3 regions of the Mesorhizobium sp. LSHC412B00 genome follow, and region 3 is predicted to be linked to each of the others. Evidence: predicted binding sites of a transcription regulator. Region 3 holds the regulator's gene; each other region holds the start of a gene.
What was found. The regulator LexA, encoded in region 3, represses DNA repair genes until DNA is damaged. The targets are predictions, from matches to a motif close to TGTTCNNNNTGTGTTCNG.
Positions count from the first base shown of each region.

Region 1 (6,281 bases), on a different contig from region 3:
CCTCATCTACAAGATCGACATCGAGGACAACCGCGCGGTCAAGATCGACATGACGCTGACCGCGCCCGGCTGTCCGGTGGCCGGCGAAATGCCAGGCTGGGTGGAAAACGCCGTCGGCGCCGTCGAAGGCGTTTCCGGCGTCGAGGTCAACATGACCTTCGACCCGCCCTGGTCGCCCGACCGCATGTCGGAAGAGGCGCAGGTGGCGGTGGGCTGGTACTAGGTTGACTGAGGTTGGTGCACTTGCACCAGTGGTAAAACTTCACCATTTTAGGTGAGGAATCATTCGGCAGGCCTTGAACCTGCATGGAATGGAAGAGGAAAAAGAATGGGACGCTTCGCCGTCATCACGATGACCGAAAAGGCCGCCGACCGGGTGCGCGAGATCGTCGCCACGCGCGACAATGCGCATGGCATTCGCCTCGGCATCAAGAAGGGCGGCTGCGCCGGCATGGAATACACGGTCGACCTGGTGACCGAGCCCAATACCAAGGACGACCATATCGAACGCGACGGCGCGCATGTCTATGTCGCGCCCGAGGCTGCCCTTTTCCTGTTCGGCACCGAGATGGATTTCGAGCAGACCACGCTGCGCACCGGCTTCACCTTCCACAACCCGAACCAGAGTTCGGCCTGCGGCTGCGGCGAATCCGTCGAACTGAAGCCCGCCGATCTGAAGGCGCTGGCTGAAGCGCGCGCTTCGGCCTGATCTTCCTTCTCCCCATGAACGGGAAGAAGGTGTCACGAAGTGACGGATGAGGGGCAGCGCTGACTATCGGAAGTCGCGCTCCGAGCCTCACTTCACCCACATCTTCGTCCGTTTATGCCAGTCGGCGATGGATTCCTCGGGATAGACGTCGAACGCATTGTCCTTCTTGCCGATCACCGGCTCGACCCAACTCGCCTTGTATTTCAACATCAGATGCACCTTCTCCGGCGGCTTCGGCAACTCGCTGTCGATTGCCGAGGCGAACGGGTGGACCAGGTCCGGCCATGTCGGATCGTAGAGCCAGAGCGCCGAACCGCACTTCTTGCAGAAATTGCGCTCGCCCGTCGAAATCTCACACTTTGGATGCTCGTCGTCCGCGATCTCGGCCTGGTAGACGCCGAGATTGCGCTTGCCCTTGATTTTCAGCGTCTTGTAATCGGCGCCGAGATTGATGGCGAAGCCGCCGCCGCCCTGCTGCTTGCGGCAGATCGAGCAGTAGCACAGCATGAACGGCACCGGCGTGTTGCTCTCCACCTCGAAATGGACGGCATCGCAGCGGCAGGATCCCTTGAGCAGCAGCGGCAGGACAAAACTCCGACGGATGACTCTCAACTTGCCAGCATGGTTTTTGATTGCAGCCGTGGCAAGCCCGGTGACATGATTGCGGCATGGACAATGAACGCATCGAAGAGCTGTTCGAAGGCCTCGGCCCGGTCAGTATCCGAAAACTGTTCGGCGGCAAGGGTATCTATTTCGACGGCGTCATCGTCGCCATCGTGCTGCGCGGCGAATTGCTGCTCAAGGCTGACGAGCAAAGCGCGCCCGACTTCGAAGCCGCCGGCTGCAAGCAATGGACCTATACCGGCACCCGCCACGGCAAGCTGGTCGCGATGCCGTACTGGAGCATTCCCGACGACGCGTTTGATGACCCTGACGAGATGAGGGTGTGGGCGCGCCGGGCGTATGAGGCGGGACGCCGGGCGGGGAAGTGAACCGGGACCGCCGCGTTTCTTCCCACCCCCTCTGTCCTGCCGGACATCTCCCCCGCAAGGGGGGAGATCAGTTGTCACATTGGCCTTCGCCAATCACCAACGTTGAAAATGGGAGCCTGCGGCTAAGCTGTTAATCTCCCTCCTTGCGGGGGAGATGGCCGGCAGGCCAGGGGGGTGCTGTCCCGCCGACGTAGGCGATCCTACAGCGCCTTCGCAATCCTCGCCGCCAACCGCGCATTGTTCTCGACCAGCGCGATGTTGGTCTTCAAGCTCCGGCCGCCGGTCAGTTCGAGGATTTTGCCCAACAGGAACGGCGTCACCGCCTTTCCGGTCACATTCTGCACTTCCGCCGCCTTCTGCGCGGCCTCGATATAGCCGGCCATCTCGTCGGCCGGAATTTCATCGTCCTGCGGCACCGGGTTGGCGATCAGCATGCCGCCGACCAGGCCAAGTGCCGCCCTGGTCTTGTAGAAATGCGCGATCTCTTCCGGTCTGTGCAGGGTCAGCGGCGCGCGGAACGGCGAATGCCGCGACCAGAAGGCCGGCATCGTCTCGCAGCCATGGCCAATCACCGGCACGCCGCGCGTCTCCAGCACTTCCAGCGTCTTTTCGATGTCGAGGATCGCCTTGGCGCCGGCCGAGACGACGATGACCGGCGTGCGCGCCAACTCGTCGAGATCGGCCGAGATGTCGAAGCTCTTTTCCGCGCCCTTGTGGACGCCGCCAATGCCGCCGGTGGCGAACACCTTTATCCCGACCATGTCAGCGGCGATCATGGTGGCGGCGACCGTGGTGCCGCCGGTGCGGCCTTGCGCCACCGCAAAGCCGAGGTCGGCGCGCGACAGCTTCATGGCATCGCCGGTCATGGCCAGCGACTCGCGCTCGCCGTCGGACAGTCCGATCTTGATGCGGCCGGCGACCACGGCGATCGTCGCCGGCACCGCGCCATTGTCCAGGATGATCTTTTCGACATTGGCGGCCATGGCGCCATTGTCGGGGTAAGGCATGCCATGGGTGATGATGGTGCTTTCCAGCGCCACGACGGGGCGGCCAGCGGCGAGCGCCTCGGCCACGGGCGCGTGGAGGTCGATGAAGGGGCGGGCGCTTTGCGGTGTCATGATGGTCTCCGATCCGGAGATCCGCGCGTCCGCTTGGACGTCGCGCTCCGGCAATGGCAATTGGCCGCCCTCATGCCATTTCCTGCGCGTCGGGCACAAGAGCCAGTGCCTCAGTGAAGGTCGCAATCGTGAAGGCCGGAACCGCGTCGGCGCTTTCAATGGCCAGCGTGGCGGCGGCAACGCCCTCGCGCAATGCCTGGCGCAGGGGCAGGCCGCGCAGCAGGGCAGCGATGGTGGCGCCGGCCAGCGCGTCGCCGGCGCCGGTGACGTCGGCGACTTTTCTCGGCGCCGGCGGCAGGATAGAGAAGGCGCCGGCTTCGTCGAATCCCAGCACCGGGCCGTCGCCCGCCGTCACCACGCCACTGGTGAGGCCGCTGCAGCGCAGTCCGTCGACGGTCTCGCGCTCGGTGGCATTGGCATCGACGCCGGCCAGCACCATGGCCTCGCGCCGGTTCATGAAGACCTGCGCGAGTTCCTTCAGCACCGGTATCAGCCGCACCACCTTGGCCGGCGAAATGGCGATGGCGAACACCGGCTTGCCGGCGGCGAGCCCCACCAGCCGCTCCAGCGCCGTTGATGGCAGATTGGCGTCGCAGAGCACCGCATCGGCCTCGGCGACCACCTCGCGCACCTTGGAGCGGCGGATCTGCTTGGGGAACGCCAAATCGTAGAGCGCCATATCGGCAAAGCCGGTGATCAGCTCGCCGTCGCGATCGATCAGCGCCGTGTAGCTCGGCGTCGTGCGGTCGAGGAAAACCGCCGACAGGTCGGCAATGCCGGAGTCGGCGATGGCGCGCGCAACCGTCTCGGCCGAGGCATCGCCGCCGCGCACCGACAAAAGCGAGGCCGAGACGCCGCGCCGCACCAGGCTGCGCAGCGCGTTGAATACGCCGCCGCCGACATCCTCGCGCATCGTGCCGGGGTTGGACGCCGCGGGCACGTACGTACCCGACACCTGGCCGCGGCGATCGATATGGGCGCCGCCCACCGCCAGTATCTTTGCTGATTTCACCATGCCGGCGATATGACCTTTGTTATTCGAGCCGCACAAGCGCTAGGCTGTGCGACCGAGCTTCGCAGGCGAGCCGGCGATTCGGCCGATCGAAACAGCCGGAGCATCTGGCCCAATGCGGAACGCGTCCGAAAACCAAACCACGAGACAAAAAAAGAACAAATCCGGATAATGATTGTTTTTCAGTTATTTGATCCCTCTTGCCAAACGAGAACAAAAGTAGTACAAAATGGGCAGGGATTACGGATTGTCCGGCCTTCATTGACGACCAAGGGGTGATGTATCATGGCTCAGAATTCTTTGCGGCTTGTAGAGGACAAAGCGGTGGACAAATCAAAGGCTCTGGACGCGGCGCTGTCGCAAATCGAGCGCGCCTTCGGCAAGGGCTCGATCATGCGGCTTGGCGCCAATGAGCAGGTCGTCGAGATCGAAACCGTGCCGACCGGATCGCTGGGCCTCGACATCGCGCTTGGCGTCGGCGGCCTGCCGCGCGGCCGCATTGTCGAGATCTACGGGCCGGAAAGCTCGGGCAAGACGACGCTGGCGCTGCATACGGTGGCGGAAGCCCAGAAGAAAGGCGGCATCTGCGCCTTTGTCGATGCCGAGCATGCGCTCGACCCGGTCTATGCCCGCAAGCTCGGCGTCGACCTCGAAAACCTGCTGATCTCGCAGCCCGACACCGGCGAGCAGGCACTTGAAATCTGCGACACGCTGGTGCGTTCCGGCGCCATCGATGTGCTGGTCGTCGATTCGGTGGCGGCACTGACGCCGCGCGCTGAAATCGAGGGCGAGATGGGCGATTCGCTGCCCGGTCTCCAGGCTCGTCTGATGAGCCAGGCGCTGCGCAAGCTGACCGCCTCGATCTCGCGCTCCAACACCATGGTCATCTTCATCAACCAGATCCGCATGAAGATCGGCGTCATGTTCGGTTCGCCGGAAACCACGACCGGCGGCAACGCGCTGAAATTCTACGCTTCGGTGCGCCTCGACATCCGCCGCATCGGCTCGGTCAAGGACCGCGACGAGGTCGTCGGCAACCAGACCCGCGTCAAGGTGGTCAAGAACAAGCTGGCGCCGCCCTTCAAGGTGGTCGAGTTCGACATCATGTATGGCGAGGGCGTCTCCAAGACCGGCGAACTGGTCGATCTCGGCGTCAAGGCCGGCGTGGTCGAGAAGTCCGGCGCCTGGTTCTCCTACAATTCGCAGCGTCTCGGCCAAGGTCGCGAAAACGCCAAACTGTTCCTGCGCGACAATCCCGACACGGCGCGTGAGATCGAACTTGCGCTGCGGCAGAATGCCGGGCTGATCGCCGAGAAATTTCTTGAAAATGGCGGCCCCGAGCGCGGCGAAAGCGACGACGGCTTCGAGGAAGAATCCGGCGCCATGTAGGGCACGGCCAGAGTTCGGCCATAAAAATCGAGTCTATTATCCGATGCTTAAGTAACCGAGTTCTTTAGTATTGCGTTTCAAACCGCCGGCCTTCGCGCCGGCGGTTTTCGTTTTTGGGCAGCGTGAAGCCGGCTTGGCAGTTGCCGGGATGGCCCAATTCCGTGTTTCTGGACAGGGTGGGGCGTGCCCGCTAAAAGGCCAAGTCAATCTTCTAAAAAGCAGAGACCAGTGTCCGCCGGCCGTGCCGGCGGTTTTCGCGAAAAGGCAGCAGTCATGAGTGGCGTGAACGAGATCCGGTCGACATTCCTCGACTATTTCCGCAAGGAGGGCCACGAGGTCGTGGCCTCGAGCCCGCTGGTGCCGCGCAACGACCCGACGCTGATGTTCACCAATGCCGGCATGGTGCAGTTCAAGAACGTCTTCACCGGCCTGGAGAAGCGGTCCTATTCGCGCGCCACCACCGCGCAGAAAAGCGTGCGCGCCGGCGGCAAGCACAACGACCTCGACAATGTCGGCTACACCGCGCGCCATCTGACCTTCTTCGAAATGCTCGGCAATTTCTCCTTCGGCGACTATTTCAAGGAGCGCGCCATCGAACTGGCCTGGAACCTGATCACCAAGGAGTTCGGGCTGAACAAGGACAAGCTGCTGGTCACCGTCTATCACACCGATGACGAGGCGGCCGGCTTCTGGAAGAAGATCGCCGGTTTCTCCGATGACCGCATCATCCGCATCCCGACCTCCGACAATTTCTGGGCTATGGGCGACACCGGACCGTGCGGGCCGTGCTCGGAAATCTTCATCGACCGTGGCGAGCACATCTGGGGCGGCCCTCCCGGCAGCCCGGAGGAGGACGGCGACCGCTTCCTTGAATTCTGGAACCTGGTGTTCATGCAATATGAGCAGGTCACCAAGGATGAGCGCATCGACCTGCCGCGGCCGTCGATCGACACCGGCATGGGCCTGGAGCGCATGGCCTCCATCCTGCAAGGGGTGGAGAGCGTCTTCGAGACCGACCTGTTCCGTCATCTGATCGATGCGGCCTCATCAGCGCTCGGGCA
Region 1 covers NZ_AYWB01000011.1:83,453-89,733, reverse strand. The annotation lists partial or broken gene X757_RS01000000165045 (SUF system Fe-S cluster assembly protein) at 1-223, shown strand, start outside; gene sufA (Fe-S cluster assembly scaffold SufA) at 329-709, shown strand; gene X757_RS144725 (GFA family protein) at 797-1,294, opposite strand; gene X757_RS144730 (TfoX/Sxy family protein) at 1,378-1,701, shown strand; gene X757_RS144735 (pseudouridine-5'-phosphate glycosidase) at 1,902-2,819, opposite strand; gene X757_RS144740 (carbohydrate kinase family protein) at 2,890-3,834, opposite strand; gene recA (recombinase RecA) at 4,117-5,220, shown strand; partial or broken gene alaS (alanine--tRNA ligase) at 5,494-6,281, shown strand, end outside.
Region 1: a site for LexA is predicted at 4,041-4,058, ahead of recA (recombinase RecA). Genes of this name have one in related genera too.

Region 2 (11,942 bases), on a different contig from region 3:
TCGCGCCCGCATCGGCGCCAATGAAAGCAGCTTCGGGCCTTCGCCGCGCGTTATCGCCCGTATGGAGCGCGTCGCGCGTGACCAGTGGATGTATTGCGATCCCGACAATTACGATCTGAAGCAGGCTGCGGCCCGCCATCTCGGCGTCGGCGCCGAAAACGTCGTGGTCGGCGAAGGCATAGACGGGCTGCTCAGCCTGGTGGCGCGCATGTATGTCGCGCCCGGCGACGCAGTGGTCACCTCGCTCGGCGCCTACCCGACCTTCAACTTCCACATTGCCGGCGTCGGCGGCCGGCTGGTCACGGTGCCTTACGAGAACGACAAGGAAAGCCTGGACGGCCTGCTCAAGGCAGTCATCAAGGAGAAGGCGTCGCTGGTCTATCTCTCCAATCCGGACAATCCGATGGGCAGCTGGTGGGAAGCAGGAGATATCACCCGCTTCGTCGAAGCGTTGCCGGAAACCACCATGCTGGTGCTCGACGAGGCCTATGGCGAATTGGGGCCGGCCTCGGCGCTGCCGCCGATTGATGTCGCGCGACCCAATGTCATCCGCATGCGCACCTTCTCCAAGGCATACGGGCTGGCCGGCATACGCTGCGGCTATGCGGTGGCGGAAGCCGAGGTGATCCGTGACTTCGAGAAGATCCGCAACCATTACGGCGTCAGCCGCATGGCGCAGATCGCCGGCGTCGAGGCGCTGGCCGACCAGGACTGGCTGCACAGCGTGGTGGCGCGAGTCGCTGCCGGCCGCACACGTATAGCCGGGATTGCGGAGACGAACGGGCTGAAGCCGCTGCCATCGGCGACCAATTTCGTCACCATCGACTGCGGCCAGGACGGCGCCTTCGCGCTGAAAGTGCTGCAAAACCTTTTGTCGCGCGACGTTTTCATCCGCAAGCCGATGGCGCCAAGGCTCGAACGTTGCATCCGGGTCAGCGTCGGCCTCGATCATGAACTCGACATCTTTGCCGAGGAACTGCCCGGCGCACTCGCCGCGGCGCGGGGAAACTAGCCCGGCCGATTGCCGTCGCGACACGGCCTCCCGACGCCGCCAAAGGCCAAGACAGAATCAGCCGGGTCCCCGGCTTCCGTCGATGCAACAACAATCCAACCGTTCAAGGCTGTTGCTTTCGTCCGATTCCGCGCCAGTTTCTGTGCATGGGAGGCAACGATGGATGACCGGCAAAGGGCAGTGCAGGCGCGTGTGCATGGCAAGGTGCAACGCGTCGGCTACCGGCTGTGGGCCCGGCGCGAAGCGATAGGGCTTGGCCTCGTAGGCTGGGTGCGCAATGAACGAGATGGCACGGTGACGACCTCGATTGCCGGGGCCGATGCTGCGGTTTCGACAATGATCGAACGGCTGCGGCAAGGACCAACGGGATCCTCGGTTTCGAATGTCGAGACCGAGGAATTCGAAGTCCTCGACGCGCCCGTCGACTTTCGGATCATCGCATAGACGGCACGATTTTTGTTGCCCACTTGAATTAATTGAACGTTCGTTTTATTCTTGCTTCATTCAGGGAGGCGATCATGGCGCGCACCACGGGATCCGACGGCGAAAAGACTGAAGCGGCCGTCCGCGAGGCAGCGGTCAGCCTGATCGCCCGCTTCGGCTACGAGGCAATGTCGATGCGGCAGCTTGCCGCCGAGGTCGGCGTCCAGGCCGCCGCTCTCTACCGCTATTTTCCGACCAAGGAAGACCTGCTGTTCACGCTGATGCGCGAACATATGGAAGGGCTGATCGAAGCGTGGGACGCCGCACGCCCCGACGCTGCCGATCCGGCAACGCGGCTTGCCTCCTATGTCGAAAACCACATCGCTTTCCACATCGAGCGCCGCCACTCCACCCATGTCTCGAATATGGAATTGCGCAGCCTGTCGCATGACCGGCTGACGCAGATCCTGCGCATGCGCACCGCCTATGAGAAGGAGTTGCGCGCCATCCTGCGCGACGGCGCGGAGGCCGGCGCCTTCAGTGTCGATGACACCGGGCTCACTGCCATGGCCCTGATCCAGATGATGACCGGCGTCATCGTCTGGTTCCGGCCGGGCGAGCGGCTGTCGATGGCTGAAGTCACGGCGACATATCTTTCAATGACAATGCGCCTGGTTGGCGCGAAGATCGAAATCGGGGAGGAACGGCATGTACACGAACACACTCAGCTTCGGGCATGACGAGGACATCGAGGCGCTACGCGATCTGGTGCGCCGCTTTGCCCAGGAGAAAATAGCGCCGATCGCCGCCGAGATCGACCGCAGCAATCAATTCCCCACGCATCTGTGGAAAGAGCTCGGCGCGCTCGGCCTTCTCGGCATCACCGCCGATCCCGATTTCGGCGGCAGCGGCATGGGCTATCTTGCCCACGTCATTGCGGTGGAAGAGATTTCGCGCGCCTCGGGCTCGGTTGGTCTCTCCTACGGCGCCCATTCGAACCTCTGCGTCAACCAAATCAACCGCTGGGCGACGCCGGCGCAGAAGGAGAAATTCCTGCCAACATTGTGCTCGGGCGAAAGGGCAGGTGCGCTGGCCATGTCGGAATCGGGCGCCGGCTCCGACGTCGTCTCGCTCAAGCTGCGCGCCGAAAAGCGCAACGACCGCTATGTGCTCAACGGCTCGAAAATGTGGATCACCAACGGCCCCGACGCCGAAACGCTGGTGGTCTACGCCAAGACCGATCCGGAGCGGAAATCGCGCGGCATCACCGCCTTCATCGTCGAAAAGACCATGGCCGGCTTCTCGGCATCGCCAAAGCTCGACAAGCTCGGCATGCGCGGCTCCAACACCGGCGAACTGGTGTTCGACAATGTCGAGGTGCCCTATGACAATGTGCTGCATGAGGAGGGCCGCGGCGTCGAGGTCCTGATGTCGGGCCTCGACTACGAGCGCACCGTGCTCGCCGGCGGCCCGCTCGGGCTCATGGCGGCCTGTCTCGACGTGGCGATCCCCTATGTGCATGAGCGCAAGCAGTTCGGCCAGCCGATCGGCGAGTTCCAGCTCGTGCAGGGCAAACTTGCCGACATGTATTCGACGATGAACGCCGCGCGCGCTTACGTTTATGCTGTCGCGGCTGCCTGCGATCGCGGCCAGACGACACGCAAGGATGCCGCTGGCTGCGTGCTGTTTGCCGCCGAAAAAGCGACGCTGATGGCGCTCGACGCCATCCAGCTGCTTGGCGGCAACGGCTATACCAACGAGTATCCGACCGGCCGGCTGTTGCGCGACGCCAAGCTCTACGAGATCGGCGCCGGCACCAGTGAGATTCGCCGCTGGCTGATCGGACGCGAGATCATGGCGGAGGGGGTTTAGCATGGCCGTACTCCAGACCCAGATCTCGCCCTCCTCCGAAACCTACCTCGCCAATGCCGAGCGCATGCGGGCGCTGGTTGCCGACATTGCGGACAAGGCGGCAACCGTCGAGCGCGGTGGCTCGGAGGAGGCGCGCGAGCGTCATGTTTCGCGCGGCAAGCTGTTGCCGCGCGAGCGGCTGGCGCAGTTGCTCGACACCGGCTCGCCTTTCCTCGAGATCGGCCAGTTCGCGGCATGGTCCATGTATGGCGAGGAGATTTCCTCGGCCGGCCTCATCGCCGGCGTCGGCCGTGTCGAAGGCACCGAGGTGATGGTCGTGGTCAACGACGCCACGGTGAAGGGCGGCACCTATTATCCGCTCACGGTGAAGAAGCATTTGCGCGCGCAGGAGATCGCGCTGCAAAACAATCTGCCTTGCGTCTATCTGGTCGACAGCGGCGGCGCCAACCTGCCCAACCAGGACGAGGTGTTTCCCGACCGCGAGCATTTCGGCCGCATCTTCTACAACCAGGCCAACATGTCGGCGGCCGGCATTCCGCAGATCGCCTGCGTCATGGGCTCATGTACTGCGGGCGGCGCCTATGTGCCGGCAATGTCGGACGAGACGATCATGGTGCGCAACCAGGCGACCATTTTTCTCGGCGGCCCGCCGCTGGTGAAGGCGGCTACGGGCGAAGATGTCAGCGCCGAGGAGCTTGGCGGCGCCGACGTGCACACCAGGCTGTCCGGTGTCGCCGACCACTATGCGCTGGACGACGAACATGCGCTGGCCATCTGCCGGCGCATCGTCAAAAACCTCAACCGGCGCAAGACTGTAAGCTTGACCTTACAGAAACCCATGCCGCCGCTTCATGACGCGCAGGAACTCTACGGCATCGTGCCGACGGATCTGCGCCAGCCCTATGATGTGCGCGAGGTGATCGCGCGCGTCGTCGACGGCTCCGAGTTCGACGAGTTCAAGCAGAATTACGGCACCACGCTGGTCACCGGCTTTGCCCATCTTCAGGGCGTGCCGGTCGGCATCATCGCCAACAATGGCGTGCTGTTTTCCGAAAGTGCTGTGAAGGGCGCGCATTTCATCGAACTGTGCTGCCAACGCAAGATCCCGCTGATCTTCCTGCAGAACATCACCGGCTTCATGGTCGGGCGAAAGTACGAGGCCGGCGGCATCGCCAAGGACGGCGCCAAGCTGGTGATGGCGGTTGCCACCGCCAAGGTGCCGAAGGTGACGATGATCATCGGCGGGTCGTTCGGCGCCGGCAATTACGGCATGTGCGGCCGCGCCTACTCGCCGCGCTTCCTGTGGATGTGGCCGAACGCGCGCATTTCGGTGATGGGCGGCGAACAGGCGGCGACCGTGCTGGCGGTGGTCAAGCGCGAGGGCATCGAGCGCAAGGGCGGTGAGTGGAGCGCGGACGAGGAAGCGAAATTCAAGAAGCCGATCCTGATGAAATACGAGCATGAGGGCCACCCGCTCTACTCCTCGGCGCGGCTGTGGGACGACGGCATCATCGACCCGGCGAAAACGCGCGAGGTGCTGGCGCTCAGCCTGTCGGCCGCGCTCAACGCCGGAATCGAGGAAACGAAGTTCGGCGTGTTCAGGATGTGAGATGAGCAAGTTCGGCGAACGGATACATGTCCACACCGCGACATCACCAGGCTTGCGGTCGATGCCATCGTCAATGCCGCCAATTCCTCGCTGCTGGGCGGCGGCGGCGTCGACGGCGCCATTCACCGCGCCGCCGGCCCGGAGCTCGAATTCGAATGCCGGATGCTGAACGGCTGCAAGTCGGCGAGGCAAAGCTTACGAAGGGCTATCACCTGCCGGCACGTTACATCATCCACACGGTCGGACCTGTCTGGCAAGGCGGCGGCAAAGGCGAAGCCGGACTGGTCGTATCCTGCTATATCAGGTCACTCCAAATCGCCGCCGCCAGGGATTGCCGGACCGTGGCATTTCCGGCGATCTCGACCGGCATCTACCGTTATCCGAAAAATGAGGCGACGCAGATTGCCGTTGGCATCGCAGGTACCTTCGTCGGACAGAACTCAACGCCCGAAACAGTTATTTTCTGCTGCTTCGACGAGCCAACAGCTCAACTATACCGACAAGCCGTTGCTGCCATTGGAGGATGCTAGTCTGCATGGACAAGATGGTTCATCCACCTACGCAAAAGCAATTTTCGGTGAGCAGGCTGGCGGCACTGGAGAATAGGCGCTATTGTTCATCCCGCATTGGGCAACGGGGATGGGGTAAAGATGAGGCCGAAATATTCGGGAAAAACGACTGCGTCGGTACTTGCAGTCTTGCTTATATTTGCGGTACCCGGCGTTGGCGCCGCGGCATCGCTGGCGGGAAGCAAAGGCGACATCCATTTCTATCCGTATTTGCCGAAAAGCCCGAAAGACCAGTGCACCATGGCTTACAACGCCTATGTGGCCGCCGGCGGCCATTCGGCCTATGCGACCACGCCCTATGCCCGGATCCGTTCGTTGTACATCATCTGCGGCTCGGGCTTGAATGCACCGTCACAGAAGGCTGCCGAAGAACGGGCGATGAAATCCTGCGAGTCCGCCCGCAGCCATTACAAGGTCATTACAGGTGCGGGCTGCGAAGTTGCGGCATCGAAGTAGGCCGACAAGCATCGGCTTGGGCATTTTTCAAATGGGCGGCGCAAGATGAAATCGACACGCATCAAACGAATTACTGTATCGATGCTTGCCGGCCTGCTCGTATTTACGGCACCCGGTATCGGGGCGGCTGGATCGCTGGCGGGCAGCAAGGGAGACACCCGATTCTGGCCTCCGTTGTCACTGAATCCAAAGGAGCCCTGCACGAAGTCGTACAACGCCTATGTCGCGGCGAGTGGCCACTCGGCCTACGCGACCACATTCTACTCGCGCGTCGACGATCTTTACATCATCTGCGGTGCGCGGCTGAACGCGCCATCTCAGAAGTCCGCGGAAGAGTTGGCGTTGCGAAGCTGTCAGGTTGGCCTGAAAAAGTGGAAGGTTCAGACCGCGAGCGGCGGCTGCAAAATCGCGGCTTCGAAATAGGCTCATTCCTGCCAGACCGGCGCCGCCCGAGACAAACTCTGGAGGCTCCATGTTCGCCAAGATCCTGATCGCCAATCGCGGCGAGATCGCCTGCCGGGTGATACGCACGGCCAGGAAGATGGGAGTGCGCACCGTTGCCGTCTATTCCGACGCGGACGCCAAGGCCCTGCATGTCAAAATGGCCGACGAGGCAGTGAGTATCGGTTCCTCGCCGGTCGGCGAAAGCTATCTGCGCGGCGACAGGCTTGTTGCGGCGGCGCTGGCGACCGGCGCCGAAGCAATTCACCCCGGGTACGGCTTCCTCTCGGAAAACCCCGATTTCGTCGACCTGGTGGTGGCGGCGGGGCTCACATTCATCGGCCCGTCGGCCGCCTCGATCCGCGCCATGGGGCTGAAGGATGCGGCCAAGCGGCTGATGGAAAAGGCCGGCGTGCCGGTGGTGCCGGGCTATCATGGCGAGGCACAGGAGATCGTGCTGCTGGCGTCCAAGGCGCGTGAGATCGGCTATCCCGTGCTGATCAAGGCGCGCGCCGGCGGCGGCGGCAAGGGCATGCGCCGGGTCGAACATCCCGACGATTTCTCCGAGGCGCTGTCGGGCGCACGGCGCGAGGCCAAGGCCGCGTTCGGCGACGACCGCGTGCTGGTCGAAAAATATGTCGACAAGCCGCGCCACATCGAGGTCCAGGTATTCGGCGACAATTTTGGCAATGCCGTGCATCTCTACGAGCGCGACTGCTCGGCGCAGCGCCGCCACCAGAAGGTGATCGAGGAAGCGCCGGCGCCCGGCATGACGCCGGCGCTGCGCGAGGCGATGACGGAAGCGGCGGTCAAGGCCGCCAAGGCGATCAGCTATTCCGGCGCCGGCACCATCGAATTCATCGTCGATGCCTCGCAAGGGCTGAAGGCCGACCGCTTCTGGTTCATGGAAATGAACACCCGCCTGCAGGTCGAGCATCCCGTCACCGAAATGGTCACCGGCACCGACCTGGTCGAGTGGCAGTTGCGGGTAGCCGCCGGCGAAAAGCTGCCGAAGACGCAGAGCGAAATCACGCTTTCCGGCCACGCCTTCGAGGCGCGCATCTATGCCGAGGACGCGGCGAAAGGGTTTCTGCCGGCGACCGGCACGCTGCATCACCTGGCGTTTCCCGACAACGCGCCCGAAGGCGCCAGCATGCGCATCGAGACCGGCGTGCGGGCCGGCGATGCGATCTCGCCCTTCTACGATCCGATGATCGCCAAGCTGGTCGTCCACGCCAAGGACAGGCAGGCGGCACTCGATGCGCTCGGCACTGCGTTGTCGCAGACCGAGATTGCCGGCTCGACCGTCAACACCGCGTTTCTCGCGGCACTTGCCGCGGACGCCGATTTTTCGGCCGGTGATGTCGATACCGGCCTGATCGGCAGGCATCAGGAAGCGCTGACCGCGGTCGCCCTGCCGCGCAGCGAGATCGTTGCCGCGGCGGCCCTTGCCGCGGCGGGCGCCGGTGCCTTGCCGCCGTCGAACGATCCGTGGTCGTCGCTTGCCGGCTATGCGCATTTCCACAGCGTTGCGCGCCGCACGCGCCTGCGCCATGGCGAGGACGATATACTGGCGCGTGTTTCAGTGCGGCCGGACGGGCGCTTCGAGGTGGCGCTGGACGCGCCCTATGACAGCGTCAATTCGCATGATCTTCGCGCCGCCCCTCGCCTTGCCCGCTGGCCAGGCCACGTCACCGTGTTCGAAGGCGCGGTCGGCTACAGTTTCCTCGTCCCGGATCCGCTGGTGCGAACCGACGAGGCGGCCGCCGCTTCGGGCAGCCTGCGCGCGCCGATGCCGGGCGTGGTCAAGCTGGTGCGCGCGGCAAAGGGCGAAAGGGTGATCAAGGGCCAGCCGCTACTGATCCTGGAAGCGATGAAGATGGAGCACACGATCGCGGCCAGCCATGACGGCGTGATCGCCGAGATCGCCACCGAGGGCGCGCAGGTAACCGACGGAACGGTGCTGGTGCGCTTCGTTGAAGAGGTGCATAGCCGGCTGGAGGCTTGAATGAAAAATGGCCGGGACAAGCCCGGCCATTCCATGAGTACGCGGCCGCTTACTGCGCGATCGGTGCGTATTTGCCGTCGTGCCACTGGTTGATGTCGTAGCTGGCGTTCTTCAGATCGCCCTTCTCGTCGAAGGTCACGTCGCCGACCACGGTGCTGAACGGCGTGCCGTTCTTCAGCGCTTCGGCTACCTTGACCGGATCGTCCGTTCCGGCGCGCTTGACGCCCTCTGCAAACGCCTGAACGACGGCGTAGGAGAACAGCGTAAAGCCTTCCGGCACGAAGCCGCCCGCCTTGATCTTGGCGATGGCCTCCTTGGCTTCCGCCTTGGCCTGCGGGTCCGACGGGAAGACGAACAGGGTGCCTTCACCGGCGGGGCCGGCGACCTGCCAGAATTCCGGCGAGGCGATCGAGTCCGGCATGATCAGCTGGAACTTAACGCTCTGCTCGGCCGACTGACGCAGGATAAGCCCGGCTTCCGGGTGATAGCCGCCGAAATAGACGACGTCAGCCTTGAGGTCCTTCAGCTTGGTGACGAGAGCCGAATAATCCTTCTCGCCGGCATTGATGCCTTCATAGTCGATCTCCTTGAGGCCACCGGCATTCATCGTCGCCTTCACCGCATCGGCAACGCCCTGACCGTAGGCGCTCTTGTCATGCAGGATAACGACATTCTTGCCGGCATATTTCTTGGCGATCCACGGGCCGATGAAGGCGCCCTGCGCGTCGTCACGCGTATAGAGACGCATGATCGTCGGCCAGCCGGCCTTGGCGGCGGCATCGGTCAGCTCGGGATTGGAAGAGGCCGGGCTCATCATCAGCGCGCCGGCCTCGGCGTAGACGGCGGAAGCCGGGATGCTCGAACCTGAACAGGCATGGCCGTCGATAAACTTGACGCTGTTGGCAACGATCCGGTTGGCCACCGAAACCGCCTGCTTGGGATCGCACTGGTCGTCCTCGATGTCGAGCTTGATCATCGAGCCGTTGACACCGCCGGCGGCGTTGATCGCGTCGGCGGCTGCCGTTGCGCCCTGCTTGAACTGGTCGCCGATCGTGGCGAGCTGTCCGGTCATCGGGCCGACCACCGAAATGGTGATGTCATCGGCAAAGGCAACCGGCGCGCTCATCATCAGGCCAAATACGGCCGCGCTCAAAATACCCGTTTTTTTCATGGTGATAGAACTCCTCCCACACTCGCGCAGCCGCTCTGGCCGCGCTTCTTTCCGAAGGCGGGACAATTTCATCCTTCATTGGGCCTGTCTAGGCGCATCGGCGCCGCTCGATTGGGCCTCATCAACGCAAAAAGCCACGCCAGCCTGTTCCGGCCGGTCGTGGCTTTTTGCTCGTAGCAGTCCCCATTCGCCCCCGCGCCACGAAAACCTGCCCGCCGTCCCCATTGTGCACGACTGGACCGTGCCGGCCTGCCGCGTTCTTGTTCTTTCATGGTCGGCCGTCTTGTCGCGGCCTTGTCGTTTCACCGGTTCCGACCGTCTTTGCGGTCTTGATCCCGGGGCTTCCCTGTTTTCGATAATCTGCCTGCGATAATCTGCTCGCGATCTCAGTGCATCGTCATCCATTCGCGGGCTTCGCGCAGCGCCTTGGCGATCTCGACCTTGGACATTGCGGCCGACAGTTCCGAGCGCAGTTCCGCGGCGCGGACCGAGCCCTTGATGGCGGCGATGTTGAACCATTTGTGGGCGGCAACGACATCGGTCTCGCAATCGCGGCCGGTCGCATACATCATGCCCAGTTCGAAAAGAATGTCGGCCTGGGCAGTTGCCCCCATGGCGCCGAAGCCGGCTTCAAGCATTTCAAAACGTGCCATTTTAGTCCCCTGTCTGGCTCCCGAGAGCGGGCCTCTTCTGTCCCCCGGTGTTCCCTGGGGAGCCGCTCTTTCGATGCTTCCGAGAATGAGGCCGAGCCTTGAATCCGTCGTTAAATGGCGTGCTTAATTTGGAGAAAACAAAGCTAAAACAAGAGGTAAACGCGGAAATTCGTTAAGGATACAAAGTCAGCAATCCCGCCGTTTTTCGATCGATTTGACGAAAATTTGCAAGGCGCCGATCAACACTCTGCTAACCACGCGAACCAAAGCCAACGCCTCGATCGTTTCATTTTCACGGGCTGCGCTCTCCCGACCCCGCATGAAAATTGCGAAACCTTCCGTCGCGGCACCCGCTTTTGTTTTGCCGGGAGCTGGATTAGCTTACGTTTGCGTAAGGGGCAGAGAGGCGGCTGGCCCATCTAACCAGGGAGGACAGATATGTTTCGCAAAGTGAGCTTGGCCCTGGCGGCCGCCGTGATGATGGCTGGTGCGGCTTGGGCCGATCCGATCGAAGGCAATTGGAAGACACAAGCCGGCGACACAGCAGTTATCGGCGGCAGCGGTTCATTCTCCATCACCCTGAAGACCGGCAAATATGCCGGGAAGACCATCGGTTCGCTCAAGGCGGTCGGGGCCAACAAATATGCCGGCAACATCACCGATCCGGCAAACGACAAGACCTATTCGGGCAAGGCAACACTGTCGGGCACCTCGCTCAAGATGAGCGGCTGCGTGCTCGGCGGGCTGATCTGCAAGAGCCAGACCTGGCACAAGCTCTGATCTTGCTGCTTTGAGTTGACCAACGGGGCCTTCACAGGCCCCGTTTTCTTTTGCAGGACGGTCCGCGCCATAGCGACGACCGTGCCGTTTGCGGCGGCGCAAACCCGAACCGACGCTCTCTCTAAGACCTCGTCAATCACTTTGAACCGCAGATGAACGTCGGCATCAGCGCCGGTTCAGTCGCATCAGGGCATTTTGATGGCGTGTTCAAGGAGACACTACGCAAATGCTCGCTCGCCGCTTCACCATCGTCTGCCTGTTGATGAGCCTGTTCGGGATGCTCTTCGCCATCCTCGTGGCCGAAGCCGGCCGCCCGGCCCGTTCCTGGGATGCAGCCAGTTCCTGCCAATTCGATTGCATGAACCATTTTCGCCCCTGAGACGACAAAGACATAGATCTAAACAGAAAAGCAAAAGCCATGAACCGCATCGCCATCAACGCCCTCCAGACCCTTCGGCTCCTGCCGCGGGCGGCGCTCGTCCTGGTCGTGCTGTCGGCGCCGGTCCTGGTCATGCCGATGATGCGGGCCAATGCCGACACGACGATCGACGCGCCGGCGACGAAGAAGCATGGCGTCGGCTTTGTCTTGCTGGTCAGTCTGCAGCGCGGGTAAGGTGTGCCGGTATTAAGGTGATGCCGGCCTGCAAGTGGCGGCCTTTGGTGCTCACATACTTCGAGTACGCTCCGCTCCGGTTCTCGAAGCCAACCAGTTTGGTCGCTTCGCGCCCGTCCTCGACTCCGGCTCAGCCTTACCTGAATCTCAGCACACCTTGGGCGTGGACGAATAAATCGACCACTTGGCGGCCATCCTCCCCTCCCAAGTGCGGCCTCAAGTCTCTATATTGAGCCATGGAAAAGCGAATCTACCCACAAGCTATCGAATCGGTCGTCATGCCGGAGCCTTTCGGCAAGCAGAGCTTCGACGACGCCAAAAAGGCCGTGGCCGCC
Region 2 covers NZ_AYWB01000020.1:3,409-15,350, reverse strand. The annotation lists gene X757_RS139800 (pyridoxal phosphate-dependent aminotransferase) at 1-1,012, shown strand, start outside; gene X757_RS139805 (acylphosphatase) at 1,172-1,456, shown strand; gene X757_RS139810 (TetR/AcrR family transcriptional regulator) at 1,531-2,175, shown strand; gene X757_RS139815 (isovaleryl-CoA dehydrogenase) at 2,144-3,307, shown strand; gene X757_RS139820 (carboxyl transferase domain-containing protein) at 3,309-4,916, shown strand; partial or broken gene X757_RS01000000165335 (O-acetyl-ADP-ribose deacetylase) at 4,918-5,446, shown strand; gene X757_RS139825 (hypothetical protein) at 5,567-5,941, shown strand; gene X757_RS139830 (hypothetical protein) at 5,987-6,364, shown strand; gene X757_RS139835 (acetyl/propionyl/methylcrotonyl-CoA carboxylase subunit alpha) at 6,414-8,390, shown strand; gene X757_RS139840 (ABC transporter substrate-binding protein) at 8,440-9,561, opposite strand; gene X757_RS139845 (sel1 repeat family protein) at 9,948-10,214, opposite strand; gene X757_RS139850 (DUF2147 domain-containing protein) at 10,653-10,994, shown strand; gene X757_RS1000000168685 (hypothetical protein) at 11,221-11,373, shown strand; gene X757_RS139855 (hypothetical protein) at 11,413-11,607, shown strand; gene X757_RS139860 (AMP nucleosidase) at 11,886-11,942, shown strand, end outside.
Region 2: a site for LexA is predicted at 10,348-10,365, ahead of X757_RS139845 (sel1 repeat family protein). Genes of this name have one in related genera too.

Region 3 (11,942 bases):
TGAGGATTGAGCGTCCTTGGCGAGTGATCGTCAATTCCGGCGCGGTGGACGCGACCGCACGGACTTTCGCACTTTGCGCGTTCATGTAGCATAGGGGTCTGGGGCGCAAGGGGCAGACCCGATGGCTGGACGTGGCCGGGGCACGAAGGAAGGCGAAGGCGCCGAGGCAAGCGTCAGCGAACGCTCGCTGTTTGCCGATAGTCCCTATGCCCAGCCGCTGCCCCTCGCGCTGCCTGAGCCGCATCCCGGCGTCGCGCCTGCGCTGCCCGGTCACGCCTTGCCGGCGCAAGTCACAGCGCCCGGATCTATCGCCCGTCTGCGCAGACGGCTTCGCCGTCCGTCATGGCCCGCGCTCCGCCGCAGCCTTGCCGTGGCCGCCAACACGGAGCTCGACCGGGGCGTCGCCTTCCTGCTGGTGCCGGTTTTCCTGGCGGCCGGCGTCATCATTTATTTCTCGCTGGCCGGCGAGCCCGGCTTTGCGCAGCCAATCGCCATTGTGGTGCTGGCGACATGTTGCGCCCTCGCCACGCGATCGCGGCCGAGGACGCATCTGTTCTGCATGGCCGCGATGCTGTGCGCGCTCGGCGTCGTCGCCGCCAAGGTCGAGACTTGGCGCGCCGGAACGCAGATGCTCGGCTCCGAGATTCAGACACGGCTGACCGGCCGCGTCGTCAGTCTCGAACAGATGGAAAGCGGCCGCATCAGGCTGACGCTCGATGTGGTTTCGACCGCTTACCCCGAGCTGCGCTACGCCCCGGAGCGGGTCAGGCTCTCGGCGCGGACCGTTCCCGCCGATATGACCGCCGGCTCCCTGATCACCGGCTATGCCAGGCTGTTGCCGCCGACCGGTCCGGTGCGGCCGGAGAGCTACGATTTCTCCTTCGACAGCTATTTCACCGGTATCGGCGGCAGCGGCTTCTTTCTCGGCAATCCGAAAACCATTGCTACGCAGGGACCGCCGCCGCTGACCGCGCGGCTCTCCTCGGCAATCGAGAACGCGCGCGAAAACATTGCCGACCATATCAGGGGCAAGATCGGCGGCGCCGAAGGCGAGATTGCCGCGGCGTTGATTGTCGGCGTGCGCGCCGGCATCCCGGACGAGGTCAACGAAGCGATGCGGCGCACCGGCATCTACCACATCATCTCCATCTCCGGCCTGCACATGGCGCTGGTTGCCGGCACCATCATGGCGTTGCTGCGTGGCGCCTTTGCGCTGTTTCCCGATTTCTCTTCGCGCCGCCCAGTCAAGAAATATGCAGCAGTGGCAGCACTCGTCTCCATCGCCGCCTATCTCGTCATTTCAGGCGTCGTGGTTGCCGCCGAGCGCAGCTTCATCATGCTGGCGGTCATGCTTGTCGCCGTGCTGTTTGATCGCGCCGCACTCACCATGCGCAATCTGGCGATCTCCGCCATTGCCGTCATCCTGGTGTCGCCGCACGAGGTGGTCGGTCCCAGCTTCCAGATGTCGTTTGCTGCCACCGCCGCCCTTGTCGGCGCCTATGCCGGCTGGGCCGATTACCGCGCCGACAAGGTGAGAACGCCGCCGGCAAAGCGCTCCTTCGTCGGCTTCCTGTCGCGAAAATTCGCGCTGGCCATGGGCGGCCTCGCCATGACCTCGATCATCGCCGGCAGTGCAACCTTGCTGTTCGCCATCTGGCATTTTCAGCGTGTGTCGCCGCTCAGCCTGATCGCCAATCTGGCCGTGATGCCGATTGTTTCGTTGATCGTCATGCCCTTTGCCGTGCTCAGCGCACTGGCGATGCCGTTCGGCGCCGACGGGCCGTTCCTCTATGTGATGGGCAAGGGTCTGATGGCGATGATCGCCATATCGGCCTGGATTTCCGAGCGCTCGCCGGTCGACGCCGTCGGGCTGATCTCCATCCGCTCGGTGCTGTTGGTGGCGGTCGCCCTCGTCATCGCCACCATGGCCACCACCTGGCTCAGGCTGGCGGCCGTGCCTTTCGCGCTGGCCGGCCTGTTGACGGTGCCGCAGGTGCTTACGCCCGACGTGCTCATATCCGAGGACGCACATCTGGTGGCCATGCCGATAGGTGGCGGCGAACTCGCCCTCAACCGCGAACGCTCCAACGAATTCACCACGGACAATTGGAAACGGGCGCTGCGGGCCGAAACCATTATCCCGCCCGAGATTTTCGAGGCAACAGATACGCGGTTCGATCTCGATCCGCTCGATCTGCCGCCCGGGTCGCCCTTCTATTGCATGGGCGATCTCTGTATCGCCCGACACCCTTCCGGAGCCATTGTAGCCCTTGCCAAAGACCGCAAGACGGCGCGGCCGGCCTGTGCCTTCGCTAGCCTGATCGTCATCGATGACGCCACGGCCTACAATCCGTGCCGCGACCCGCTGGTGCTGGTCGTGACGAAGAAACAGCTGGCCCGCGACGGCAGCGCCGCCGTCTTCTTCGATCCGCAATCGGCAGCTGCAGCGCCAACCATCCGCTTCGCCGTCGACAAGCCGTATCGCCCCTGGCACGAGCAGCGCCGCTTCTCCCGCGAAGCGCGCGGCCTGCCGCCTTACAACCAGCGTGAAAAGTACAAACCCAAGCCGGCTCAGTAGCGCCGGATCAATCCGACAAGCTTGCCCTGCACCTTCACCCTGTCCGGTCCAAAAATGCGGGTCTCGTAGGCCGGGTTGGCGGCTTCCAGGGCGATCGAGGCGCCCTTGCGGCGGAAGCGTTTCAGGGTCGCTTCCTCATCGTCGACCAACGCCACCACGATCTCGCCGGGGCTGGCTGTGTCGGCATTGCGGATGATGACCGTGTCGCCATCGAAAATGCCGGCCTCGATCATCGAATCGCCCTTGACCTCGAGCGCGTAGTGTTCGCCGCCCATGATCATGTCGGGCGGCACCGAGATCGAATGGGTCTGATGCTGGATGGCGTCGATCGGCACGCCGGCGGCGATGCGTCCCATAACCGGGATTGAAATCGCGGAAACGGCATCGTCATTGCCGGCCGACATCGAACGCGACGGCGAGCCCGGCTTGATCTGGCGGCCGAGACCGCCTTGGCCCATCCCGCCTTGTCCTTGGCCGCCTTGCCCTTGGCCGGTTTGACCAAGACTGCCCTGAATGACGCTCGGCGAAAACTTCCTCGCCGCATTGAGGCCTGGTGCGATCGAGTCGGGCAGCCGCAGCACTTCCAGCGCGCGCGCCCGGTTCGGCAGCCGGCGAATGAAACCGCGCTCCTCAAGCGCCGTGATCAGGCGGTGGATGCCGGACTTGGAGGCGAGGTCGAGCGCTTCCTTCATCTCGTCGAAGGACGGCGGGATTCCGCTCTCCTTCAGGCGTTCATGGATGAACATCAGAAGCTCATGTTGTTTGCGCGTCAGCATCGCGGCCCCCAGGGGTTCTGAAACCAGAATCAGAAAAAACAAACCCAGAACAAACACTATCTGTTCCAGTTGTGTTCCGCAACCTTTTAAAGTTTAATGAATGTGTTGACGTTTTGTTCAGCGTAACGTTCGGCGCTGCGAGCGCCGCCTGCGCCCAGTTGCCAGCAACGGGGTGAAACGAAGACAAAGTGCCCTGCGTCGTCGGCTACGATCGCCGCTTCCTTTTCGGACGGGGCTGCGCAGCATCCGCGCGGGGTTCTCTCTGGGCATAGACCCGCAGCGTGTAGCCGATGTGAGCGGTCATCAGAGTTTTCGCACGTTCGACGTCGCGATCGAGGGCCGCTTCCATCAGGGCGGTATGGTGTTCGATCGCCACGGCGTCGCGCAGGGCCGCCACGGCCTTCCGGTGTCCGTCCGTGCGGCCGGCGGCGGCGCGCAGCGTCGGGGCCAGACCCAGAAAGCGGTGATGGCGATGCAATTGGTCGGAAATCGTTGCATTGAAGCGCAGCAGCCAGCTGGATGTCGCGGCACTGAGCAGCGCCGCATGGAAGGCATCGTGTTTTTCGTACCACGCGTCGACCGCATCATCCGATGGATCGTCGAGAACAGACCCGCACCGTGAGAGACGATAGTGGGCGGCAACGACCGCGTCTTCCCACTCACGGTCGCCCTTCTCGATCGATTCCACCAGCAGGGGCAGTTCGACCACCAGCCGCGCACGCGCCAGATCCTCGAGCTCCGCCCGAGAGACGGGAGCGACCGCAAACCCGCGGTTGCTGATGGCGGTCACAAGCCGTTCCGCCTCCAGCCGCGACAGCGCCTCGCGCAACGGCGTCCAGCCGATGCCGTAGGTGTTGCGCAGCGTGCTCAGCTTCAACGGCGCGGCAGGCGCCAGCCGGGTCGCAAGAATATCGCGCCTGAGCAGGCGATAGGCCACTTCCGTCTTCGAGGTCTGCTCGTCATCCAGCATCGTGATCCATCAGACATAAACGCTCGGGCGGATCATTATATATCAAAGCCTTTCAATGGGTGAATTATATATAATGTTTGACAGTTCAAGGGCGACCACTCAAGATCGCCGGCATGTTTGGGCGGCAGGCTCCGCCGCGCGCGTTTGTCCATGGAGGGGCGCCGGATCATGAGCACGACACCCGATCTCGCTACAATCGAAGCGATGGATGCCGCCGATCCGCTGCGCTCCATGCGTGAACGCTTTGTCTTGCCGCAAGGCGTGATTTATCTCGACGGCAATTCCCTGGGCGCCGCGTCAGCGGTCGTCTTCAGCGAACTGCAGCAGGCCGCCACGCAGGAATGGGCGCACGACCTCATTCGCGCCTGGAACACCGCCGGCTGGTTCAACATGCCGGTGGAACTGGGAGATCAGCTCGGGCGACTGATCGGCGCGGCTGATGGGCAGACGGTGGTCTGCGACACAACCTCGATCAACATCTACAAGCTGCTGCACGCAGCGCTCGGCATGCGGCCGGATCGGTCGGTCATCGTTGCCGAGGGCGACAGTTTCCCGACCGACCTCTACATGGCCGAAGGCGTCGCCTCGACCCGGCCGGGAACGCGGCTGCGGCTGGAGGGCGTCGACGCGGCCGCAATCGAGGAGCTGATCGACGACAGCGTTGCCGTCATCCTGGTCAACCACGTCAACTACAAATCCGGCCAGTTGCGCGACATGGCGGCGCTGACGCGCAAGGCACATGACGCCGGCGCGCTGATCATCTGGGATCTCTGCCACACGGCCGGCGCCTTGCCGGTCGAACTTGACCGTGCCAATGCCGATTTCGCCGTCGGCTGCACCTACAAATACCTCAATGGCGGCCCGGGCTCGCCAGCCTTCATCTACGCGGCCGAGCGCCACCATGACGATGCCCACCAGCCGCTCAGCGGCTGGTGGGGCCATGCGCGGCCCTTTGCCTTCGAGCAGGGCTTTGCCGTCGGCAGCGGCATTCGCCGCTTCCTGTGCGGAACGCAGCCGGTGCTGTCGATGCGGGCGCTCAAGGGCGCGCTCGATATCTGGAACGACGTCGATATGGCGGCGGTGCGCAGAAAAAGCATCGCGCTGACCGACCTGTTTATCCAGCTCGTCGAAGCCAGATGCGGCGCCTACCGGCTTGAACTGGAAAGTCCTCGCGACGGCAGCCAGCGCGGCAGCCAGGTGTCGTTCCTCCATCCGCATGGCTATCAGGTGATGCGCGCGCTGATCGAGCGCGGCGTGATCGGCGATTTCCGGGCGCCGTCGACCATCCGTTTCGGCTTCACGCCGCTCTATGTCGGATATGGCGATGTCTGGCAGGCGGTCGAAGTCCTGGAGGATATTCTGCGCACCGGCGCCTGGCAGGACGCCCGCTTCGCGGTGAAGACCGCGGTTACGTGAGAAACCAGAGCAATTTCAGGAAAAGTGTGAAGCGGTTTTCCGTCCGAAATTGCGTCAATCAAAGAGCTAGAGCATTTCGCCGTTTCCGTTAAACGGTGAAATGCTCTAGAGCCGGGTGCGGACCGTCCAGAGCTCCGGAAACAGCACGACCTCCAGCATCTTCTTCAGATAGGAGGCGCCTGAGGTGCCGCCGGTGCCGCGCTTCAAGCCGATGATGCGCTCGACCGTGGTGACGTGGTTGAAGCGCCAGCGGCGGAAATAATCCTCGAAGTCGACCAGCTTCTCGGCCAGTTCGTAGAGCATCCAGTAGCGCTGCGGGTCGCGGTAGACGGTTTGCCAGGCAGCCAGCACGTCTTCGTTCTCGACGCGCGTCTCGCGCCAGTCCGTGCGACTGGCGTCGGCGCCGATGTCGAAGCCATTGCGCGCCAAAAGCAGAAGCGCCTCGTCGTACAGCGACGGCGTGGCCAGGATGGCTTCCAGCCTGTCCGTAAGGTCGGGCCGGTGCTTGTGCGGCCCGAGCATGGCAAGGTTGCGGTTGCCGGCCATGAACTCGATAGCGCGGTACTGCCACGACTGGAAGCCCGAGGATTGGCCGAGCGCGTCGCGAAACTCGGTGTATTCGCTTGGCGTCATCGTGCGCAGCACGTCCCAGGCATTGTTGAGCTGCTCGAAGATGCGCGCGACACGCGACAGCATCTTGAAGCTCGGTTCGAGGCGGTCGGCGCGGATCGAGCGGATCGCGGCGCCGATCTCGTGGAGGGCCAGTTTCATCCACAATTCGGATGTCTGATGCTGGATGATGAACAGCATCTCGTCATGGGCAGAAGACAGCGGCGCCTGCGCATCGAGCACCTTGTCCAGCTGCAGATAGTCGCTGTAGGACATCCGCTCCTTGAACGACATCTGCGCGCCATCGGACGCCGGATCGTGCGGCTTAATCAATTGATCTTCTCCGCGCGCAACCGGAAGCGCTGGATCTTGCCGGTCTGGGTTTTGGGCAAGGCGTCGATGAACTTCACCGAACGCGGATATTTGTAGGGCGCGATCGTTGCCTTGACGTGGTCCTGCAGGCGTTTGACGGTCAATGCGTCCGGCGAAACGCCTTGCACAAGCACGATATGCGCCTCGACGATCTGGCCGCGTTCGCCGTCCTCGGCGCCGGTCACCGCGCATTCGGCGACGTCGGGATGCGAGAGCAGCGCCGCTTCGACCTCGGGGCCGGCGATGTTGTAGCCGGCGCTGACGATCATGTCGTCGGAACGCGCGGCGAAGTGGAAGAAGCCATCCTCGTCCTGCGTGAACGTATCGCCGGTGAGATTCCAGCCGTCGCGGACATAGTCCTTTTGCCTGGCATCGGCCATGTAGCGGCAGCCGGTCGGGCCGCGCACCGCCAGCCGGCCAGTAGAGCCGCGCGGCAACTCCCGCATCTCGTCATCGACGATGCGTGCCTGATAGCCGCCGACGGGTTTGCCGGTGGAGGCCGGCTTCATGTCGTCGAAGCGGTTGGAGATGAAGATATGCAGCATCTCGGTGGCGCCGATCCCATCGAGGATCGGCTTGCCGGTCTTCTCAGTCCATTCCTCGAAGACAGGCGCCGGCAGCGTCTCGCCCGCCGAAACCGCGACGCGCAGCGAGGACAAGTCAGCGCCTTGATCCATGGCCTTGAGCATGGCCCGATAGGCGGTTGGAGCGGTGAAGGAAATGGTCGCTTTGTAGGTCTCGATGATGTGGATCATGTTGGGTGGCGTCGCCTGTTCCAGCAGCGTCGCCGCGGCGCCGAAGCGCAGCGGGAAGATGGCGAGCCCGCCAAGACCGAAGGTAAAGGCAAGGGGCGGGGAGCCGACGAAGATGTCGTCGGGCGTCACCTCCAGGATTTCGCGGGCATAGGCGTCGGCGATGATCAGCAGGTCGCGGTGGAAATGCATCGTCGCCTTCGGCACGCCGGTGGTGCCGGAGGTGAAGCCGAGCAGGGCGACATCGTCGCGGCCGGTGTTGACGGCAGTGAAGGTGACCGGCTTGTCGAGGGCGGCGCGGTCGAGTTCCGCGTCATGGTTGGCCGTGCCGTCGAAGCCAATGACCTGCTTGAGATACGCACTGCCCTTGGCGCAGGCGGTCATCTCGTCCATCAGCCTTGCATCGCAAAGCGCAACCGTGATTTCCGCCTTGTCGACGATCTTGGCGAGTTCGCCGGCGCGCAGCATCGGCATGGTGTTGACGACCACCGCGCCAACCTTGGTGGCGGCCAGCCAGCAGGCGACCATGGCCGGATTGTTGGCCGAGCGGATCAGCACCCGGTTGCCCGGCTTGACGCCATAATTCTCGACCAGGGCATGGGCGAGCCTGTTGGTCCAGTCGGACAGTTCCTTGTAGGTGCGGCGGCGGCCATTGCCGATCAGCGCGGTGTGGTCGCCGAACCCTTTTTCGACCAGCCTGTCGGTCAATTCGACGCCGGCATTTATGTGGTCGGGATAGTCGAAGCCGTCGAGCAAAAACTCCGGCCATTGCTCCGGCGGCGGCAGGTTGTCGCGCGTGAATGTGTCGATATGCGCTGATGGCCCAAGCATTTTCGGCTGCCCCTGTCTGCCTCGCGCCCATGGCTGAACAAGGCGCAGGATCGCACCAGTCGAAATTTGTTTCAAGCCTAAAATGTTTTTAGGTCGCAGGATTGACGCCGCCCTGTTCGGCGGCCATTCCTGTCGACTGAACTGAAGCCATCCGGGAGGGATGCAGATGCTCCAACATCGTGTTGCCGATTGGGACAATGCCTACGCCAACGGCGACAACATTGCCGGCAGCAATCGCTGGCCGGCCGCGTGGGACACACCGGCACAGGCTTTTCGCGACACAATGTCGGCGTCCGGTCGGGCCAAGCTCGACATCGCCTATGGCGACAGCCCGCGCAACAGGCTCGATCTGTTCCTTCCCGATGTCATGCCCAAAGGGCTCGTCGTCTTCATCCATGGCGGTTACTGGAAGGCGTTCGACAACAAGCCATGGTCGCATCTGGCCAACGGCGCGGTTGCCAATGGCTTTGCCGTGGCAATGCCGACTTACACGCTTTGTCCCGACATACGCATTTCCGGCATCGTCAGGGAAATCGCGGCGGCGATCGGCAAGGCGGCGACGATGGTCGGCGGGCCGGTGATCCTGACCGGGCATTCCGCCGGCGGCCATCTCGCCTCCAGGATGGTGACGACAACGACGCCTCTGGCCGCCGATGTGGCCGGCCGCATACGCAATGTCGTCTCGATCTCCGGGGTTCATGATCTGCGGCCGATCATGCGGACGGGGATGAACGCGACACTGGCCATTGATGAAGCGGAAGCACTGGCCGAAAGCCCGGCGCTGCTGCGCCCGATGGATGGCGCACGCATCACCTGCTGGGCCGGCGGCGGTGAGCGGGCGGAGTTCCTGCGCCAGAATGCGCTGCTTGCCAACATCTGGATCGGCCTCGGCGCCACGACCAGCACAGTGGTCGAGCCGGACCGGCATCATTTCAGCATCGTCGACGGGCTTGCCGATCCGACACATCCGCTGACGCGGACATTGCTGGCGGAGTAACAACCAGTCTTGTCTCTTGGAATTAACGGTTTGGATCCGCGACCTCAGCGCAACATCAGAATGCTGCAAGCAGCGCCTGCTTCTGCCGCCGGAGCGAAGGGCTCGCGCACGATCAGGCCGTTGGCGTCGGCCAGCATTCTCAGCATCGAGGAATCCTGGATGCCAAACGGCGTCGCCACCAATGCGCCGGCTTCTTCCCGGACCACGGCGCGCACATAGTCTTGCCTTAGATCATTGGCCGGCATCGAGGCGCCAAGCTGAGCCTGGCGGATGTCCTGCCGGTGGGGACGGCCGCCGAGCTGCGCCAATAGCGGCTTCAGGAACAATTGCGAGCAGACCAGGCTCGCCACCGGATTGCCGGGCAGGCCGATGCACCTGATATCGCCCAGCCGCCCGAACATCAGCGGCTTGCCCGGGCGCATGGCGAGCTTCCAGAAGTCGAGGTTCATGCCTTCGCCGGTCAGCACGTCATGAACGAGATCATGGTCGCCGACCGAGGCGCCGCCGAGCGTGACGATGACGTCGGCTTTCGCATCGACCGCCTTTTTCACCAGCGCCGCGATCGCTTCCTTGCGATCGGCCGCTATACCGAGATCGAGCGCGCGAGCGCCGACCGACTGCGCCACAGCAGCGACGCCATAGGCGTTGGACGAGATGATCTGGGCGGGGCCAGGTTCGCTGCCCGGTGGCAGCAATTCGTCGCCGGTGGCGATGATGGCGACCAGCGGCCGTTGCACCACGTTCAACCGGGGATGATTGGCCGACGCCGCCAGCGACAATGCAGCCGGATCGAGCACGCGGCCTTTCTCCAGCAGCACGTCGCCTTGGGCAAAATCCAGTCCAAGGCGGCGGATGTTGCGGTTCTTCGCCGTCGGTTCGGTGACCTCGATCCGGCCACCGCCGAGATCGCGAACATTTTCCTGGATGACGATGGTGTCTGCGCCTTCAGGCAGCGGCGCGCCGGTGAAGATGCGCACGGCTTCCGCCTTGCCGACAGCGCCGTCAAAGCCGCGCCCTGCAGGCGCCGTGCCGATCACCGAAAGCCTCGCGGGGAGGGTCGCCACATCCTGCGCCCGTGCGGCATAGCCGTCCATGGCAGATGCATTGAAAGGCGGCTGGGTACGCAGCGCCACGACCGGCTCCGCCAGCACCCGGCCGGCCGCATCCGCCAGCGCGACGCTTTCACCGGGCAACGCCACAGCGCCGTCGAGGAGGCGTTGAAGCGCCTCGGCGACCGGAACCAGCGCCATTACGAACCCGCCCTGTAGTCGCCGGACTTGCCGCCGGTCTTTTCCACCAGCCTGATGCCGGAAATCACCATGGCACGGTCGACCGCCTTGGCCATGTCGTAGATGGTCAGGCACGCCACCGACGCCGCGGTCAGCGCCTCCATCTCGACCCCGGTCTTGCCGGTGACGCGGGCAAGCGCGGTGACCCTGAGGCCGGGCAGCGTGGTGTCCGGTTCGATGTCGACCGACACCTTGGTCAAAAGCAGCGGATGGCAGAGCGGGATCAGCTCATGCGTCTTCTTGGCCGCCATGATGCCGGCAATGCGCGCGGTACCCAGCACATCGCCCTTCTTGGCGTCGCCGTCGAGGATCATCTTCAGGGTTTCGGCCCGCATCGACACAAAGCCCTCGGCGACCGCCGTGCGCGTCGTCTCCGCCTTGTCGCCGACATCGACCATGTTGGCCTCGCCCTTGGCGCCGAGATGGGTGAGGGCGGCTGCCATTGTCAGGCTACCTCTGCCTTCGCCTTGCCTGTCAAAAGCAGCCGCGTTGCCGCAGCGACATCCTCTTGCCGCATCAGGCTCTCGCCGACGAGGAAGGTGCTGATGCCGGTCTTTTGCATCCTGAAGCAATCGTCGTGGGTGAAAATGCCGCTCTCGCTGACCAGCAATCGGCCGCCCGGCACCATCGACGCCAGCCGTTCCGAGGTTTCGAGGCTGGTCTCGAATGTTCTGAGATTGCGGTTGTTGATGCCGATCAGCTGCGACGACAGTTTTACCGCGCGCTGCGTCTCGGCCTCGTCATGCACCTCGATCAGCGCATCCATGCCGAGTTCGAATGCGGTCGCTTCCAATTCGCTGGCCAAAGCATCATCGACGCTGGCCATGATGATCAGGATGGCATCAGCGCCCCAGGCGCGAGCCTCGTAAACCTGGTAAGGGTCGAACAGGAAATCCTTGCGCAGCGCGGGCAGGGCGACGGCGTTGCGCGCATTGGTGAGAAATTCCGGCGCGCCCTGGAAGGATGGCGCATCGGTCAGCACCGAAAGACAGGCGGCACCGCCTTTCTCATAGGCCTGCGCCAGTGCGGGCGGGTCGAAATCGGCACGGATCAAGCCTTTGGATGGGCTTGCCTTTTTGATCTCGGCGATCAGGCCGAAGCTGCCCGATCTGCGCTTCGCCTCAAGCGCCCTCCGAAAGCCACGCGGTGCGTCGGCGTCCTTGGCTCGCGCCTTGATCTCGGCCAACGGTATCCGCGCCTTCGCCGCCGCGATCTCGTCGCGCTTGTAGGCCTCGATCTTGCGCAGAATGTCAGCCACGGCTCATCCGTTCGAAATCTCGACCAGCCTGTCGAGCACGCCCAGCGCCCGGCCGCTGTCGATGGCCTGTGTGGCCGCGGCCATGCCGTCGGCA
Region 3 covers NZ_AYWB01000008.1:161,758-173,699, reverse strand. The annotation lists gene arr (NAD(+)--rifampin ADP-ribosyltransferase) at 1-10, shown strand, start outside; gene X757_RS148000 (ComEC/Rec2 family competence protein) at 122-2,578, shown strand; gene lexA (transcriptional repressor LexA) at 2,572-3,354, opposite strand; gene X757_RS148010 (GntR family transcriptional regulator) at 3,560-4,324, opposite strand; gene kynU (kynureninase) at 4,493-5,740, shown strand; gene kynA (tryptophan 2,3-dioxygenase) at 5,846-6,682, opposite strand; gene X757_RS148025 (AMP-binding protein) at 6,679-8,304, opposite strand; gene X757_RS148030 (alpha/beta hydrolase) at 8,465-9,301, shown strand; gene glp (gephyrin-like molybdotransferase Glp) at 9,346-10,551, opposite strand; gene moaC (cyclic pyranopterin monophosphate synthase MoaC) at 10,551-11,033, opposite strand; gene trpC (indole-3-glycerol phosphate synthase TrpC) at 11,036-11,848, opposite strand; gene trpD (anthranilate phosphoribosyltransferase) at 11,852-11,942, opposite strand, start outside.